2 regions of the Runella sp. genome follow, and region 1 is predicted to be linked to the other one. Evidence: riboswitches for the same ligand, from Rfam matches in the RefSeq annotation. Region 1 holds a riboswitch; the other holds the start of a gene.
What was found. Region 1 has a riboswitch for cobalamin ahead of ACQY73_RS03225 (TonB-dependent receptor plug domain-containing protein). Riboswitches for the same ligand answer to the same signal wherever they lie in the genome.
Positions count from the first base shown of each region.

Region 1 (8,069 bases):
AAGCACCTTGCCATCTTTACTCAACTTACCGTCAAAATCAAGCGTATTGCGGTAGGTGCCAAAACTCCCGATTGTCATACCGACTTCTGATTTGGTAATGCCCGTAGGTTTTTTAGTCACCACATTATAAAAACCGCTCGGTTCGCCGCCGGCAAGCATAAATCCGGCAGGGCCTTTTACAAACTCAATTCGCTCTACCATACTCATGTCCTCGTTGAGCGGCCCCCATGTTTCGGTGACGTTCATACCGTTTCTGAAAGCGGCAATTCTGGAACCTCGCATTACAATACGTGCATAGTTCTCCCAGTGTTCAGAACGGGTGGCACCGCTCACGTTGCGAATCACTCCTTCCTGCATGTCAAAGATCTGTTGATCCTGGAGTATTTGGCGAGTAATTACCTGAATATTCTGGGGAAGTTCGAGCAGCGGAGTTCTTAAACGTAAAGAAATAGAAGGATAATCAGAAACGTATTTGCCGGGATTAGCCGTTACCAATACTTCCTGAAGTTGTTGGCTGTTAGACGTCAATTCCAAATTTTCTTCCACTACCTGCCCTGCCGTCAGGGTAATTTTTTTTGACAACGTTGCTAAGCCTACAAAACTTGCCTGCAATGTGTAGCTTCCCGGTTTGATATTGGTAATTTCATAACGACCGTTGGTGTCTGCCACAGCTCCTTTATTGGCGCCTTTTAAAATAATATTGACAAATTCTGCCGCTTTGCCGTCGTTGGTAGTAATACTGCCTTTGATGGTTGCGTTTTGGGCCATTGCCCAAAACGTCAAAAATGATAGCGCTATCGCTAACCGAGTTCTCATTGTTTTGGTGGGTAAAAAGAGACGATTCATTAAAAAATATAATTAGTTAAAAATCTAAAGGGCAAAACATTACACATTCATTTTCAATCATTTACCACCCTTTTCGGCAAACAAGTGAAGCTTTTAATTGATATTTTTAAGCATCTTACGTGCCTCCACCGTCATGGATATCTCATTCATCAGGGTAAGCAATTCATCCATTTCAGAATAAGAAAAAAGAAGATAAAAATTTGACAGCGGCGTATAATGAATGAGTTCTTTTCCGTGAGGCGTAGAAAACGTTTCTACCATCTTTTTTTCGACCAATAACTGCCGAAACCACTCAAATTCGGTTTCATCCAAACAAAACATAAAATTTTTGTAAGCAATGTGATACATTTTACAGCTTTCACACACGCCTACGTATCCATAGTCTTTTTCAAGAAGTGTTTTGAACGGATGTTGATGGGTCATAATCGTTATTATTTGATGTATATCTACTGTCTATGATGTGGAATTTGAGTCGTTTTCGACTCGCCTCTATGCGCTCGTCTCTTTAGGAAGCAATGAGCAGTTATACAAAATAGACTTTCCAAGTTTTATTTATCAAGCTGTTAATAATCAACGGAATCACAAACTTGGAAAGTCTCATTTACTTCTGCTTAGTTACTCAATGATTATTTAGATTAATTTTAAATAATGGCCAAAGTAAGAGCCTATTTAGATTCAATCCAAACAATTGCCTCATTTTTTTGAAAATAATAGTAAAAACAAAGCCCTAAAATCGCCCCTGAATGGTATATCTATTTGGAGAAACGTCCGTTTTTACTATACCTTTGCAAAAGTTATTGGTGCCTGATGCCGCCTCTGTGTGTGCCGAATGGCTTAATAGGGAATCCCGTTCAACTCGGGGGCTGTTCCCGCAACTGTACGTTTCAGCAAGTTGTTGCTCACCTTTTAGTCACTGTTCTGTAAAATGAATGGGAAGACCCGCAACAATGAAACAAGCCAGGAGACCTGCCAACAATCATTCTTGACGAGTCCTTACGGGTAATGAGGAGACGTTGAGCGTTCGATTTCATATTCACTCTGTCATTCAACTACCTTGATTCACAAACTTTTACGGTTTGTCAATTACATACCTTTCGTGCTGTTGTTATTCACAGCGTCGTGGTTGTACGCCCAAAAAGAACAAAGTCTTTGCGAAGTGACCGTGCGCGGAGTCAGGCCCGAACGGTTCATGGTTGGTCAAAAAGTGCAGGAAATTGATTCGGTTCAATTGGCGCGCTTTCGCTACAGCACATTGGCTGATTTTCTGCAATTCCAAAGTTCGGCGGCCTTCAAAAGCTACGGTGCAGGACAGGCCACGAGCATTGCGTTTCGGGGCACATCCGCCAACCATACGGCGGTGCTTTGGAACGGTATAAATATCAATTTTCCTTCCTTGGGGCAAACTGACTTTTCGACCGTCCCGTTGGCGGGATTCGACGAAATGAGCGTACAATATGGCTCCGCTGCAAGTTGCGTTGGCACTGACGCCGTAGGCGGAAGTATTCAATTACGCTCCGTTCCCGATTTTAAACAAAAAGGCTTTCAAACACTCACCGCTTTTCGGGTTGAAAGCTCGGAAAATTATACCGGGCAGGTAGGTCTGCGTTTTCACCAAAACGTCGGCAAGAATTGGAAACTTTCAGGCAAAACGTTGCTTTACGGAAGCCGTTTTAATAATAATTTCGGTACTGAGCCACGGCGTACTTCCAACGGGGAAAGCTATTCGTTTGAACCGGCCCGAACCTCTCAAAAGGGAATTGTTCAGGATGTGTATTGGCAACATCAAAAAGGTAATCTGTTTTCGCTGAATCTCTGGCTGACCGACAATAATCTCACCATACAGCCCCAACAAATTCCGCTTCGTGAGGTCACCCGTACACAGGCCTACCGTGTATTAGGCTCGTATCAGATCGGTAAGACCCTGATACGTACGGGTTTCATTCGTGATATTACCGATTATGGCAAGGGTGAAAACCTTACCCCAAGTCACACCGAAATAGACCGTTTTATTCTCCGTACCGAGCACGATTTTTCGTGGATCCAAAGCTGCGACAAAGGTACAAACCTAAAGGTCGGAGCCGAATTGGTGCATTACAACGCCCGTGTAGATGGCTATGGTGAAGAAATCAAACAGGAAAATCGCGCCGATTTTTACGCGTTGCTTCGGCATCAGTTCAGTGGCAAACTCAGTGCTTCGCTCAATTTGCGTCAGGCATTGGTCACGCGCTATAACCCTCCCTTCAGTCCTTCGCTGGGCGTTGAATATACCCTTTTGACGCGTTCATTTACGAAACTCATTCTCAACGGAAATACATCGCTCAGTTATCGCGTACCAACGCTTAACGAGCGCTATTGGGTCAATTTGGGCAATCCTGACCTTCGCCCTGAGCGCGGTTTCAATAAAGAGATCGGTTTGGTTTGGAAACAACGTCTGACCGAAAACAGCCAATTTCAACTCTCTGCCACGGCATTCCATAACCTGATCGACGATTGGACGTACTGGAATCCGGACCGCAATTATCGGGTCGAAAACATTCAGCAAGTACTTACCAAGGGCCTTGAGATCACAGGTATTCTTAAAACAAAGTGGAATAAAATCCTGTTGGAAGCCAACCTGAATTATGGACTCACGAACGCCTCTCAACAAAAAATGTACGGCCCTTATACGCAGGATCTCATTGGCAAACAGCTTATTTACGTTCCGCGCCATGCGTTTGGCGGTACGCTTACGGCAAGTCGCGGCAAGGCATCACTCACGATTCAACAACAATACAATTCAGAACGATACAGCACCTTTGATCATTCGGGGAGGCCTTTTGCGCCTTATTATTTGCTGAATGCCGTGTTGAATTATCAACTCCAAAAGAGGAAATTCCGTACCGATCTGGCGCTTCAGGGCAATAATCTCACCAATACAGTTTATCCCAATCTAAAGAAAAATGCGATGCCGTTGCGCACGGTATCGCTCAATGTTATCATCTATTTTCAATCAAAACAAAAGTCAAATGAATCGTAATTCTCTGCTTATTATCAGCCTTTTATCACTTGGTTTTTCTGCCTGTAACACTTCTGACCCTGAACCGTCACAGCCTTACGACAACGGTGTTCTTATTCTAAATGCAGGAAATTTTTTAGACAATAACGGCTCTATTTCATTAGTACAGCGCACTTCTACCACTGCTTCTTTCGATATTTTTCAAAAAGAGAATAGCCGTACATTGGCGGGTGGTTTGGCCGATTACACGGAAGTCAACTCAAAAGGAATTATCCTTGTCGACAACTCGACGGCGGGAAAAGACATCATCGAGATCGTGGATGCGCGCACCTTCAAAAGCCTGTCTACCATTCCTTCAAGCGACATCGAAAACCCTCGTGTAGCGGTCAAAGCAACTGATACCAAAGCATATGTGACTTGCTGGGATGCTACCGGCGACTATTCTAATTTTTACAAAAGCCCCGGTTACGTAGCCGTTATTGATTTGACCACCAACAAATTGGCTAAAAAAATCACCGTACAAAACGGCGCAGAAAGCATTACGGTAATTGGCACCGAAGCATTTGTCGGAAATACGGGAACAGGCACAACAAAGATCACTGTCATCGATATTGCCACCGATGCGGTCAAACAAACGATTGAGATCGGGAAGAATCCTGCACTTTTAGGAGTGGATGCCAACAGCAAACTTTGGCTTTACGCGGGTGGAGAAATGGTACGGTTGAACACACAAACCAAAACCGTCGAAACACGCTTCAAGATCACCTCGCCCAACGCCTCAAAATCACCGAGTTCGTTCACATTGAGTGCCGATAAAAAGACATTTTATTTTACAAACTCATATTACGATGCCGCCGCAGATTACGTGCAAAGAGGTGAAACCTATAGCTTTTCCGTTGATGCAGCAGCGGTAGCAGCTGACAAGCCTTTCATCAATCGTCTCTTTTCAGGAGGTTTAGGTGTTGACCCACAAACGGGCACTATTTATGCCGGCGTGGTTCCTTCGTTCAAACAAGCGGGATATGTATTGCGCTATCAACCCAACGGAACGCTGATTGATTCGGTCAAGGCCGAGATTGCGCCAAGCAAATTTTTCTTCAAGAAATAATCACTCTATTAACAGCCAATTTTAACCATATAAGTAAGCCATAATAATTTGTTTGCATTATTTTGTTTGACCCCATCCGGGGTCAAACAACCCGCCAATAATTTAAACTAATTTCGAGCAGATACTTAAGGCATATAAACTTATATTTCCTTCTATGTCTTATATGGTTAAAATAAAAATCAATACCGCAATTTGGGCTCCACCCACAAGGCCGTCAGGCAGAGCAGCAAGAGCAACATCCACGCCCAATCAGGCAATTGATTAGCAAATACCTGTGAAGCCGTTGTAGTCTGATTCGTCTCCATAAGCGAATGCGCCCGGAGCGCTTCGGCTATCTGAGCCGCTTTCGACACCGCGCTTCCCCCCTCTTCTACATATATCTCCAATGAATCCTGAAAAGGCTGCCAACCTGATTTTCTAAAGATATAATCAGCAGAGGAAGTGATTGTATTCAGTGAAGAGGGTTTTGCAAAAACAGTATCTTGAGAAACCGATAAGTCATTGATTATCTGTGGAAATTTATTTAGCGCAAACGTCGAACGGGTATCTTGCCACAACGGTGCTTCGGCAGAAATGTTACCTTCTAAGGCGGGATTCAGCGCCCGCAAAATACCCGACCAGATCTTACCGTAAGCAAGACTATCGCCGCTAAGTTTTAACGAGAATGTCTCGTTCAATAGACTTAAACCTACGCTTCCGCCCGTTTTTTGGACGGCTACCGGATAACCGAAAATATTCCTTTGATTACGATTCTCTTCCAACCGATACGGCAAGGCAGTCACGTTGTTTCCTACCGAAACAGTTTCTTCATTGGATATTTTCTTCAAACGCCACTTGGTTCCCAATGCAGCATTTACATTTTTTGCAGCTTGTTCAGGGTTGGTTATGTTGAAAAAAAGAACGCTTTTGCCATCGGCAACGGCTTTTTTAACCAATGGATGTGATGCATTGGTTGGATCAGTGATAATAATATCCGGTGTAATAGGTTTTTGATTTTTTGACTGATTAATGGATACTTTACTTTGGGTATTCTTGGCAACGGTGGTTAACATCTCGACGCGATTCCCATTTTTACCAAGCCATTCTGCCAATGTTTTACTTTCAAAATCAGGATTTTCCAATATAAAAAATACCTTCGAAGGTTGTGGTTTGCGCGAATAAAAAGCTATTTTTTGCAGTGGTTGGTCGCCCAATTCCAACATTGTTTCGGTTCGACCAATAGCGAACGCCGGAAAACGCAAACGAAACGACTGCAAGCCTTTATCCAATAAAGCACTGTCTATCACTTGGTTGGCGTACTTGATTTTGAGTACCTTAGGCTCATTCAACTCAATTTTCCCCGCTACCTCCTGAAGTTCTCCTTTTCGGAGCATGGCTTTCCATTGGATAGATTGCAGTTCGTCGTTTTTAAACGAAGGAATCCAATGTATTTCTTTGCCACTCAATTGGCTCAACGTTTGCGAGCCGATGCTCTGTCCCAGCAGATAAACGATTCCTAACCGATCCGCAAAACTCGGGTCTTTCGAACTGCGACGGTCAAACTCTCTGAGTGAAAAAGATTCAGTTATTTTCAGGCTGTCTTTCGCTTTTTGAAGAACAGCCGAAGGAATATTTTCGCTTACCAATAATACACGATGGGTATTGTGCGAGCTGTTCCATTGCGGTTGAATGGCATACAAAACCAGCACCGTCCACAGCAACAGGGTCAACCCTAAACGTACCTGCATTCGTTTTTTTGAAACTGATTTTGTTCGTAGAGTTACCCAAAGCAGGAACAACAATAAAGCCAACAAAGCGGCATAGACCAGCCAATCAAGCGGCATCAACGAAGAAAAAAGGCTAAGCAAAGTGGATACAGACGTCATTCCAAAAGGTTGTCAATGAAAAGCCTCTAAAATTAAGAAAGAAATGGCCAAAGAGCAAGCAGAAATCAATCCTGCGGGGTTCAACATCTCCAAAAATTCAGCGGCTCCCTTTGTAAGTACCCCTATGAGACAGAGCGTTTAAAACTAGAGGAATTCCATTAATCTTGAACTGATATGAAAAAGACCGCAGCGGCGGCCGCAAAATTTACAAAAGGATTTCAATTTGAATCAATGACCCTAAAGATTCCCGCAGGTTACACCGATTCCATAGCCCACCGCCACGACGCCGAAGTACTATTGATCTATATCATCAAGCAGGGACGCAACCGCTACACAAAAGAAAAATAAAACAAAAACCCCTCTCCTTAAACAAGGAGAGGGGGCTGGGGGGTGAGGTCAAAATTAAAATGCCTTCGGATCTCCTTTGATCATATTATAAGCCGTGCGCAATACGATTTGAAAATCAAGCATTAAGCTCCAGTTCTCAATGTACCAAATATCATAGTCAACTCGCTTGCGCATTAGTCCGATTTCCTGCGTTTCGCCTCTGAAACCGTTTACTTGCGCCCAACCCGTAATCCCGGGCTTCAAGCGGTGACGAATCATATAATTCTCTATTTTGGGAAGTGTTTCCAAGCTATGCTTCACTGCGTGCGGACGAGGTCCTACCACCGACATAGATCCCAGAAGTACATTGATAAATTGCGGTAACTCATCTAAGTTGGTCTTCCGTAGAAAACTACCCACTTTTGTAATGCGTGGGTCATTTTCCGTGGTTTGGTTAAAACCGCCATCTTCCCGCACTGTAGACGCTTTATGCTTCATTGTTCTGAATTTCCAAACGGCAATATCCCGGCCGCGTTGTCCCCAACGGTCCTGTATAAAAAATACCGGGCCACGAGAATCAATCACAATGGCAAGGGCGATCAACGGGAATAACCACGAAGCAACCAACACCAAAAACAACGCGCTGAAAATCAAATCAAATGCGCGTTTCAACATCCACCATGAATCCATTTCCAGCGGCGTACTGCGTACAGTGATCAATGGATAATTGCCAAACAATTCCAATGAGTAACGAGAAGCACTGAATTGGAAAAAGCCCGGTGTAAAACGAACCAAAATTCCTTTTTTATCCGCCCAACTAATAATGCTCTTCACGTAACTTTCTTCAAATTGGCTCGGAGCAATCACCAATTCATCAATGACTTTCCCCATCGCGGTCTCATTCAGGAAGTCAATGGTTTCGTAAAGC
Region 1 is NZ_OZ257252.1:715,861-723,929, forward strand. It holds gene ACQY73_RS03215 (TonB-dependent siderophore receptor) at 1-816, opposite strand, end outside; gene ACQY73_RS03220 (DUF6686 family protein) at 940-1,269, opposite strand; cobalamin riboswitch at 1,628-1,834, shown strand; gene ACQY73_RS03225 (TonB-dependent receptor plug domain-containing protein) at 1,943-3,862, shown strand; gene ACQY73_RS03230 (YncE family protein) at 3,852-4,949, shown strand; gene ACQY73_RS03235 (hypothetical protein) at 5,129-6,814, opposite strand; gene ACQY73_RS03240 (hypothetical protein) at 6,989-7,162, shown strand; gene ACQY73_RS03245 (exopolysaccharide biosynthesis polyprenyl glycosylphosphotransferase) at 7,217-8,069, opposite strand, start outside.

Region 2 (8,069 bases), 3.8 Mb from region 1:
CTAATTATCAGCAAATATCCTGAGTTACTTTCTTTACCTTCTGAAGAACGAATGGATCTGCTTTTAAAGACAATTGAAAGATGGGATAACTCATCACAAATTCGTAGGAATGTAAGCGATCTTTGTCCAAATTGCTTTTTTAATAATTGTGACTATTGTAGCGATGGGCAATTTAAAGAGCCAAATCCTGGTGAAAATGCTGCAACCGGATATAATCAAGCAAAACTTGAAGAATGTAAACAAATTAAACTTGGAATAAAGAATGCTTCATTAAATATCGCTTGGGTAGTTTATTTAGAATCACTTATTGGGTGTGGTGCTGTTGGTGTCGAGGCGGGCAGTTGGGCAGCTGGTTTAACTGGACCGTTAGCTGGGCACGCTTTTGTTGTTGTAGGTGGGCTTGCAGGAAGTGGTTGTGCGCTTGGAGCCACTCTTATCTACTTTCAAACCAAAAACCTTATTGAATTAACATATCGGGATGGGGTTATGGATTGTGAGGACAAATATGGCAGATAAATAATAAATGTATAACTATCAACTTTATATCTTAATGGTATAAAGTTGATAAAATTAAATAAAGGTATGAACTCTAAAATTTCAGCTAAAATCATTTCCTTATCAGGTCTAGTTATTTTCATTTACAATGTCACTTTTTCTCCATTTTCAATTAATTTTTTAGGTATTTTGGGAGGAGTATTATTGGCTATTGGGTTGTTGTTCAGATATAGCATACTTTATAAAGAGAGCAGAAATTTCAATAATAAAAAGAAGTCATTTTTTATTTATTTTCTTTTATATGGATTAGTATTGTTTTTAATATTTTTATTTTCATGAAGCATTTATTGGATAATTTAAAAATAAAGTTTGCAATATTTATTATGGCATTCTATTATTCTATTAATTTAGCTGGACAAGGTGTTTTTGTAAAAAAAGCCGATGGCATATTAATGGTAGAAAGTAAGTATGTGGACGTAGAAGGTTCACCTTATATGGAAGATCAGTTTACCGCCGGAGAAGTCAAATTAAGGCAGAATGAAAAATGGCAACAATACTCAAAAGCGAGGTATGATACCTTTAAAGATGAATTCGAGTATGAGCAATCATCCAATGCAAAACTATTACGATTTGATGCTTCTCACATAACAGAATTTAAATTAAACGGCAACATTTTTCGGTGTAATTTCCCTGCAATCGGCGAATGGAATAATCGTCATTTTTATCAGGTTTTGTATGATGGCAATATAAAACTCCTCAAAAAAATCTATACTAAGATCATAACGCCAACCGATTTTGGCTCAGTAACAAAAGCATCAAGCTTTGTTCGTGAAGAGAAATTATACGTAATTAAAAATGAGAAAATCCAATACATTAAACGAAAAAAGTCGGATATTTTAGCGATTTTAAACGACAAAGAATCTGCAATTAAAGATTTTGTCAAATCAAATCAGCTGGATTATTCTATCGAAGGTGATGTAATAAAAATTATGGAGTTTTATGATCGTGAAATTTCATTAAAACAATAGTGAGATACTCGTTTTGACAATAGCATTCACAGTAGGTTCTACGCCCCGGCTCAATAATAAAATGGTTCAAATCATAGGCTTCTATTATTTGAACCATTGGCCTTTTCCACAAAAAAATAAATCCTTCTTTCTCGCTCCTCACTACTGACTTCTCGTTACCTTTGCCTAAGTCTTGGGTGCCTCATGCCTGCTTCGTGGCGGGCTTTGACGGCTTAAAAGGGAATTTCGTGCAAAACGGAAACTGTCCCCGCAACTGTGAGTTTCATTTAACGTCGCTCTTAATAACTGCTTAAACCACTGGTTTTCAAACCGAAAATCGGGAAGGTGCAAGGGCGATGAAATAAGTCAGGAGACCTGCCCAATGCTGTTTTCAGTCGCCGTGCACGGAGGATGCGCAGCCAAACCGATTATTTTACAAACTGATATGAAACAAACACTCAATCCTCGTCTTTTGACGCTATTGTGCTTTATTTTAGCCGTAGCGCTGATTCGCATTTTAAACGTTGCACAACTCTCGCCCGTATCCAACTTCACTCCCCTTGGCGCGATGGGGCTTTTCAGCGGCGCTTATTTTACTACGCGTTGGAAAGCTTTTGCGTTTCCGCTTCTCACGCTCCTTATCAGTGATCTGATCATCAATGCCGTTATCTATAAGGGTCAATACGGCATTATTTATAACGGTTGGTATTGGGTATACGGCATTTTCGCGCTGATCGTTTTTTACGGAAAAATGCTGCTAAAGAAAATCAATGTGAAAAACATTGTTCTTGCCGCCATCGTTGCCACATTATCTCATTGGATGTTGTCAGATAGCAGCGTGTGGCTCAGCGGCGGCACCGACCTGCGCACCGGATTGCCACTTACGCGTGATTGGGCCGGCTTTGTCCAATGCTTAACCCAAGGATTTCCGTTCATGCGTAATTTCCTGGCAGGAACGTTGGCTTACAGCGCCCTGCTGTTTGGCGGATTTGAATTACTCAAAGTTCGTTTTCCAAAACTTGCTTTTGCCGAATAATGCAGCAGGCCTTAATGAATTGGTCGGGAGGAAAAGATTCGGCGTTGGCGCTTTATCATAGTTTGCAAAATAAAAGCTATGACGTTCGTTACCTCCTGACTTCCCTTAATGATTCCTTTCGACGGGTTTCGATGCACGGCGTACGAGAGGAATTACTTGACCAACAGGCCCAACACCTTGGCATTGAGTTGCTCAAACTGCGTCTTCCCGAAACTACTTCTATGGAAGAATACCGGAGCCGCATGGCCGAAATACTTCAACCATTGGCTAAGGCAGGCATTGAGAAATCCATCTTCGGTGATATTTTTCTGGAAGATTTGCGGATTTACCGCGAAAACCAACTGAATCAACTAGGAATGCAAGGCATTTTTCCACTCTGGAAACGCCCTTCGCTTGAACTATTGGAAGAGTTTTGGGAGTTAGGTTTCAAAACTATCGTGGTCAGCGTAAATGGAAATCTATTGGATAAATCTTTTTGCGGTCGAATCCTGGATCGTGATTTTGTCAGAGACTTACCCCAAACAATCGACCCTTGCGGCGAAAACGGCGAATTTCACACCTTCGTTTTTGAGGCGCCTTATTTTGCGCAACCCATTGATTTTCAAAAAGGAGAGACGGTAGAGAAAACCTATCATTTCCAAAATGCAGCGGGAGAAGCGCTGACTTCTACTTATTTTTTCACAGATTTGCTGCCTATTTAAAGCCATTGAATATGTTGACACCTACGTTATCAAAAGACGCGGTACGCGAAATTTACGAATCACCGTTATTGGAATTGATCTACCAAGCCGCTACGGTTCATCGCCAACACCACGACCCTCAGGAAGTGCAGGTGTGTACGTTACTTTCTGTTAAAACAGGTGGTTGTCCCGAAGATTGTGCCTACTGCCCACAGGCCGCACGTTACCATACGGGAGTGCAAACCCACAAATTAATGCCTGTGGAAGAAGTATTGGCCGCCGCCAAACGTGCCAAAGAAGCCGGAAGTACGCGTTTTTGCATGGGTGCTGCTTGGCGCGAAGTACGCGATAACCGCGACTTTGACAATGTATTGGAAATGGTCAAAGGCGTTAACCGATTAGACATGGAAGTTTGTTGCACCCTGGGAATGCTGACCGAAACACAGGCCGAGAAACTCAAAGATGCAGGGCTTTACGCCTACAATCATAACTTGGACACCAGCGAAGAATTTTACGGCGATATTATTTCTACCCGTACCTACGATGACCGACTTCAAACCATCCATCATGTTCAGAAAGCGGGGATTTCAGCTTGCGCGGGTGGCATTATAGGCATGGGAGAAACGCATGATGACCGCATTGCAATGCTGTATACCTTGGCGTCGCTCCCTCAACCACCTGAGTCAGTGCCGGTGAACGCGCTCGTAGCGGTAGAAGGCACACCGTTGGAGCATCAAAAGCGCGTATCTGTTTGGGACATGATCCGGATGATCGCCACGGCTCGTATTCTCATGCCCAAAGCAATGGTTCGACTCTCGGCAGGCCGCGTCAATATGACAATGGAAGAGCAGGCGCTTTGTTTTATGGCGGGGGCTAACTCTATTTTTGCAGGCGATAAATTACTGACGACTCCCAATTCGAGCGTTGATGCCGACCAAGATATGTTCCATCTCTTAAATATCAGACCCCGCCCTGCCTTTAAAGAACAAAAATTGGAAACTGTTTGATCTTCCTGTGCTCATTTGTTCTTGAAAATCCACTATTTTTGACTTTTATTTCGTTATCTCCCTAAAAGAGACGCTGAATCATTACAAAATGCCCCCGCTAAAACCCGCCAAAGGAAAATTGCTGATTGCCGAGCCATTTTTGGGAGACCCCAATTTTGAGCGGAGCGTCGTATTTTTGTGTGAGCATAACGAAAACGGGACCTTTGGTTTGGTTTTTAATCAAACAACCAACCTGCACCTCAACGATGTCCTCAAAGAACCCGTTGTGAACAATATGCCTCTCTATTTGGGTGGACCGGTAGAACAGAATACTTTACATTTTCTTCACCGATTACCTTTTCTGGAAGACGCTGTTCCCGTAGGTGAAAATTTGTATTGGAGTGGTGATTTTGAACAAATTACGAGCCTACTCAATGTTGGCAAAATAACCGAGCGGGATTTGCGTTTTTTCATTGGTTATTCGGGTTGGTCGGCAGGGCAGCTTGATGATGAACTCAGTAAAAACGCCTGGATCGTATCCAATACTGATGCCGGATTTATATTCGATACGCCGGTCGATCAATTTTGGAGGGCGGTTTTACGGAAAATGGGTGGAGAATATCGCGTTAAGTCACATTACCCTACTGATCCGAGATTAAATTAGACGATATATGTGGTACGGACGACCCGTCCGTCCATCCACAGCTAAAGCAGAAGTAAAACACCTAAAATCGTAAAGGTCATTTACCCTATTCCCCTTTAACTCCACAGGAACTGAAAATAACAATTACCCAAAATAAACAGTGTGGTTGACACAGAAACAACCAAGTGACTTTGAAAGCCACTGCAAACCAACTTTTAGAATTGTATCATGAATTTGAAACTTAGATTACTTCTTCTTTTAGTGATTGTCTCGTTGGGAGCACAAGCACAAACAGTTTACATGAAACCCCATTTAGGACTGCGCTTAGGACTGAATGTTGCCCGCAGCACCTATTCCCCCAACTTTATTTATAACCTAAAAGCGCAATCCCACCCCAATTTAGGCGTGTTTTATCGTATGCGAACAAAAAAATGGGCTTTCCAACCGGAAGTGCAACTCTCTGTACGCGGCGGAACTTTCAAAAGTGAAACGGCAGTAATACGCAACAATTTCAACTATGCGAGTTTTGTACCGGTAGTGGGATACATCATCACCGAAGGCCTTACGTTTGAAGTTGCCCCGGAATTCAGTTACGCCCTCAGCACCCTTAAAAGTGTCGTTCCTCTACGTAAAAATGAATTTAGTTTAGGCTCAGGCTTACGCTTCGATTTTATGGATATGGGGGAAGATTTCAGCCTGAATGTTCGGTACATTCATGGTTTTACCAATTTATCAACTTCTAAGACGGAGACCCTTTCCAACAAGACACTGCAAGTATCCGTTATTTACAATTTGTACAAGAAAAAATAAAAATTTGGATTTATAAATCCCGATTGTAATTTTGCAACATGATTTTAAACGTAAAAAATAGCGCGTGGTGGTGGCGTTCTTCTTTGAGAAAGATGAACACGTAATGCTATGCTTATTTTTTATTCTAAAAAGCTCGCTGTTCATCATACAGCGAGCTTTTTTTATTTTCAACATTCGAACCTGATTCCTAATTCAACCGAAAAATAAGGTAATGACAACGACCGAAACCACTTTCAAGATCACCACCCAAAGCCGCAAATTACTGGGAGATATGCTTACTCCCGTTGGAGTTTATCTTAAACTTCGCGACAAATTCCCTTACACCGTTATGCTCGAAAGTGCCGAATACCACGGCATGGAACACGGTTTCAGTGTCATCGCCTGCGACCCCGTTGCTTCATTTGTATTGGACGAAGATGTTGTTAAACAGTGCTTCCCTGATGGCTCTGAAGATTCGTTTCGTTTGCCTTATCGGAAGCATGCGATGCAAACGCTGCGGGATTTTATTCAACGTTTTGATGCCCCAAAAAACGAGCACCCATTTATCAACGGAGGACTATTCGGGCACATCACCTACGATTCGGTAGAGTATTTTGAAGACATTGAAATTCAGGAAAAAACGCCCGACAATGCCATCCCGCAAATGGTATACCGCATTTATCGTTTTGTGATCGCGTTCAATCATTTCAAAGACGAAGTGTACCTTTTTGAACATGATTATGGCGTTACGAGGCAAGACTCCAATCATAGCAAAAGCATGGGCATGGACCTTGATTCGTTGGAAATGATCATCAAGGCACCCAAAATGGCAACGTTCCGTTTTCGTGCCGGTGACACTGAAGAAAGCAATGTGACCGATGAACAAATGGCGGGTACGATTCAGCAATGCATTAATCACTGTCTGCGCGGCGATGTATTTCAAATTGTACCTTCACGGCGTTTCAGCAAAAAATTTGAAGGCGATGAATTCAATGTGTACCGTGCTTTGCGCTCCGTCAATCCTTCACCCTATCTTTTTTACTTTGACTTCGGCAATTATAAGGTTTTTGGATCATCGCCCGAAAAACAGATTTTTATCAAAAACGGCCACGCCGAAATTCACCCCATTGCGGGCACGTTCCGCCGCACCGGAGACGATGAAAAAGACGCAGAATTGGCACGCCAATTAGCCGCTGACCCCAAAGAAACGGCCGAACACGTAATGTTGGTAGATTTAGCCCGCAATGACCTGAGTCGGAGTTGTGATGTAGTAAAAGTGGAAACGTATAAAGAAGCGCAGTTTTTCTCACACGTGATCCATTTGGTTTCAAAAGTTACGGGCAAGATGAGTGCCGGCGTGAATCCATTGCAATTGGTAGCCGACACATTTCCGGCCGGAACGCTTTCCGGTGCTCCGAAACATAACGCTATGACCCTCATTAATCGGCTCGAAACTACCAATAGAAGTATTTACGGAGGAGCTTTGGGTCATATCAGTTTCAGCGGCGATTTTAATCACTGTATTACGATCAGGACGTTCTTAAGTAAAAACAATACGTTGTTTTATCAGGCAGGAATGGGCGTAGTAGCCAAGTCAAACATTGCTTCGGAAATGCAGGAGGTTCATAATAAGCTCGCTGCCCTTCGCAAAGCCATTGAAATGGCCAATGAATTGTAAATAAAGTAAATGGCCGGCAACAAAAATTCCTCTTTAGCCCAAAGATGCTTTTTTGCAAAGTTTGTCTATCTTTGTTTCGTTTATTGCGTATATATTCTATAATTAAATAAGAAAGTATTATGCATAATCGTTTTCACGGTATGAGGAGACTTTTTACACTGCTGGCCATTTTCTATTCCACATTCACATTTGGACAGGGATTTATTGACCTTTCCTCCAATACGGACATCACACCTTGGGCACCCGACGGTGCCTTGTTACAGACTTTTAATAATGTTGGCAACCCTCAGGTTACTGTTACAGCTACAGTTGAAGGCAACGTCAATCGTTTTAATAACAATACTCCCCGTAATGATGCTCGCGGACTGTGGCTAAACATTGCATTGGGAATTCGTACAGATGCCGTTCGTATTACATTTACGTTCAGCGAGCCTGTCACTAATTTATCTTTCGGCATTCTTGGAATAGACCGCGAACAAAGTTTCAGTAACTATCAGGATCGCGTTCTGATCGGCGGTTATGATGATAACGGAAATGGCGTCACACCAACTATTACCTACAACCTCGGTTTTGCCTACTTATCAAACGGAACTGAGCCTTTTTTGAAATTCTTATCCGGCTTTAATTCAGATCCGTTGGACAGTACACGCTCCAATGTCTCATTTCCCAACGCCGGCATCAAAAAAGTAACGCTTACTTTCGGTAGCGGCGATTTAGTTCGGAGTGGAGCCACCACTTCTCAAAGTATTTTTTTA
Region 2 is NZ_OZ257252.1:5,071,734-5,079,802, reverse strand. It holds gene ACQY73_RS21420 (hypothetical protein) at 1-516, shown strand, start outside; gene ACQY73_RS21415 (hypothetical protein) at 831-1,523, shown strand; cobalamin riboswitch at 1,681-1,899, shown strand; gene ACQY73_RS21410 (DUF6580 family putative transport protein) at 1,948-2,538, shown strand; gene ACQY73_RS21405 (diphthine--ammonia ligase) at 2,538-3,239, shown strand; gene bioB (biotin synthase BioB) at 3,251-4,225, shown strand; gene ACQY73_RS21395 (YqgE/AlgH family protein) at 4,314-4,868, shown strand; gene ACQY73_RS21390 (outer membrane beta-barrel protein) at 5,076-5,657, shown strand; gene ACQY73_RS21385 (anthranilate synthase component I family protein) at 5,869-7,314, shown strand; gene ACQY73_RS21380 (T9SS type A sorting domain-containing protein) at 7,455-8,069, shown strand, end outside.
Region 2: it holds a riboswitch for cobalamin, as region 1 does, so the genes downstream of both, ACQY73_RS21410 (DUF6580 family putative transport protein) here and ACQY73_RS03225 (TonB-dependent receptor plug domain-containing protein) in region 1, are expected to answer to the same signal.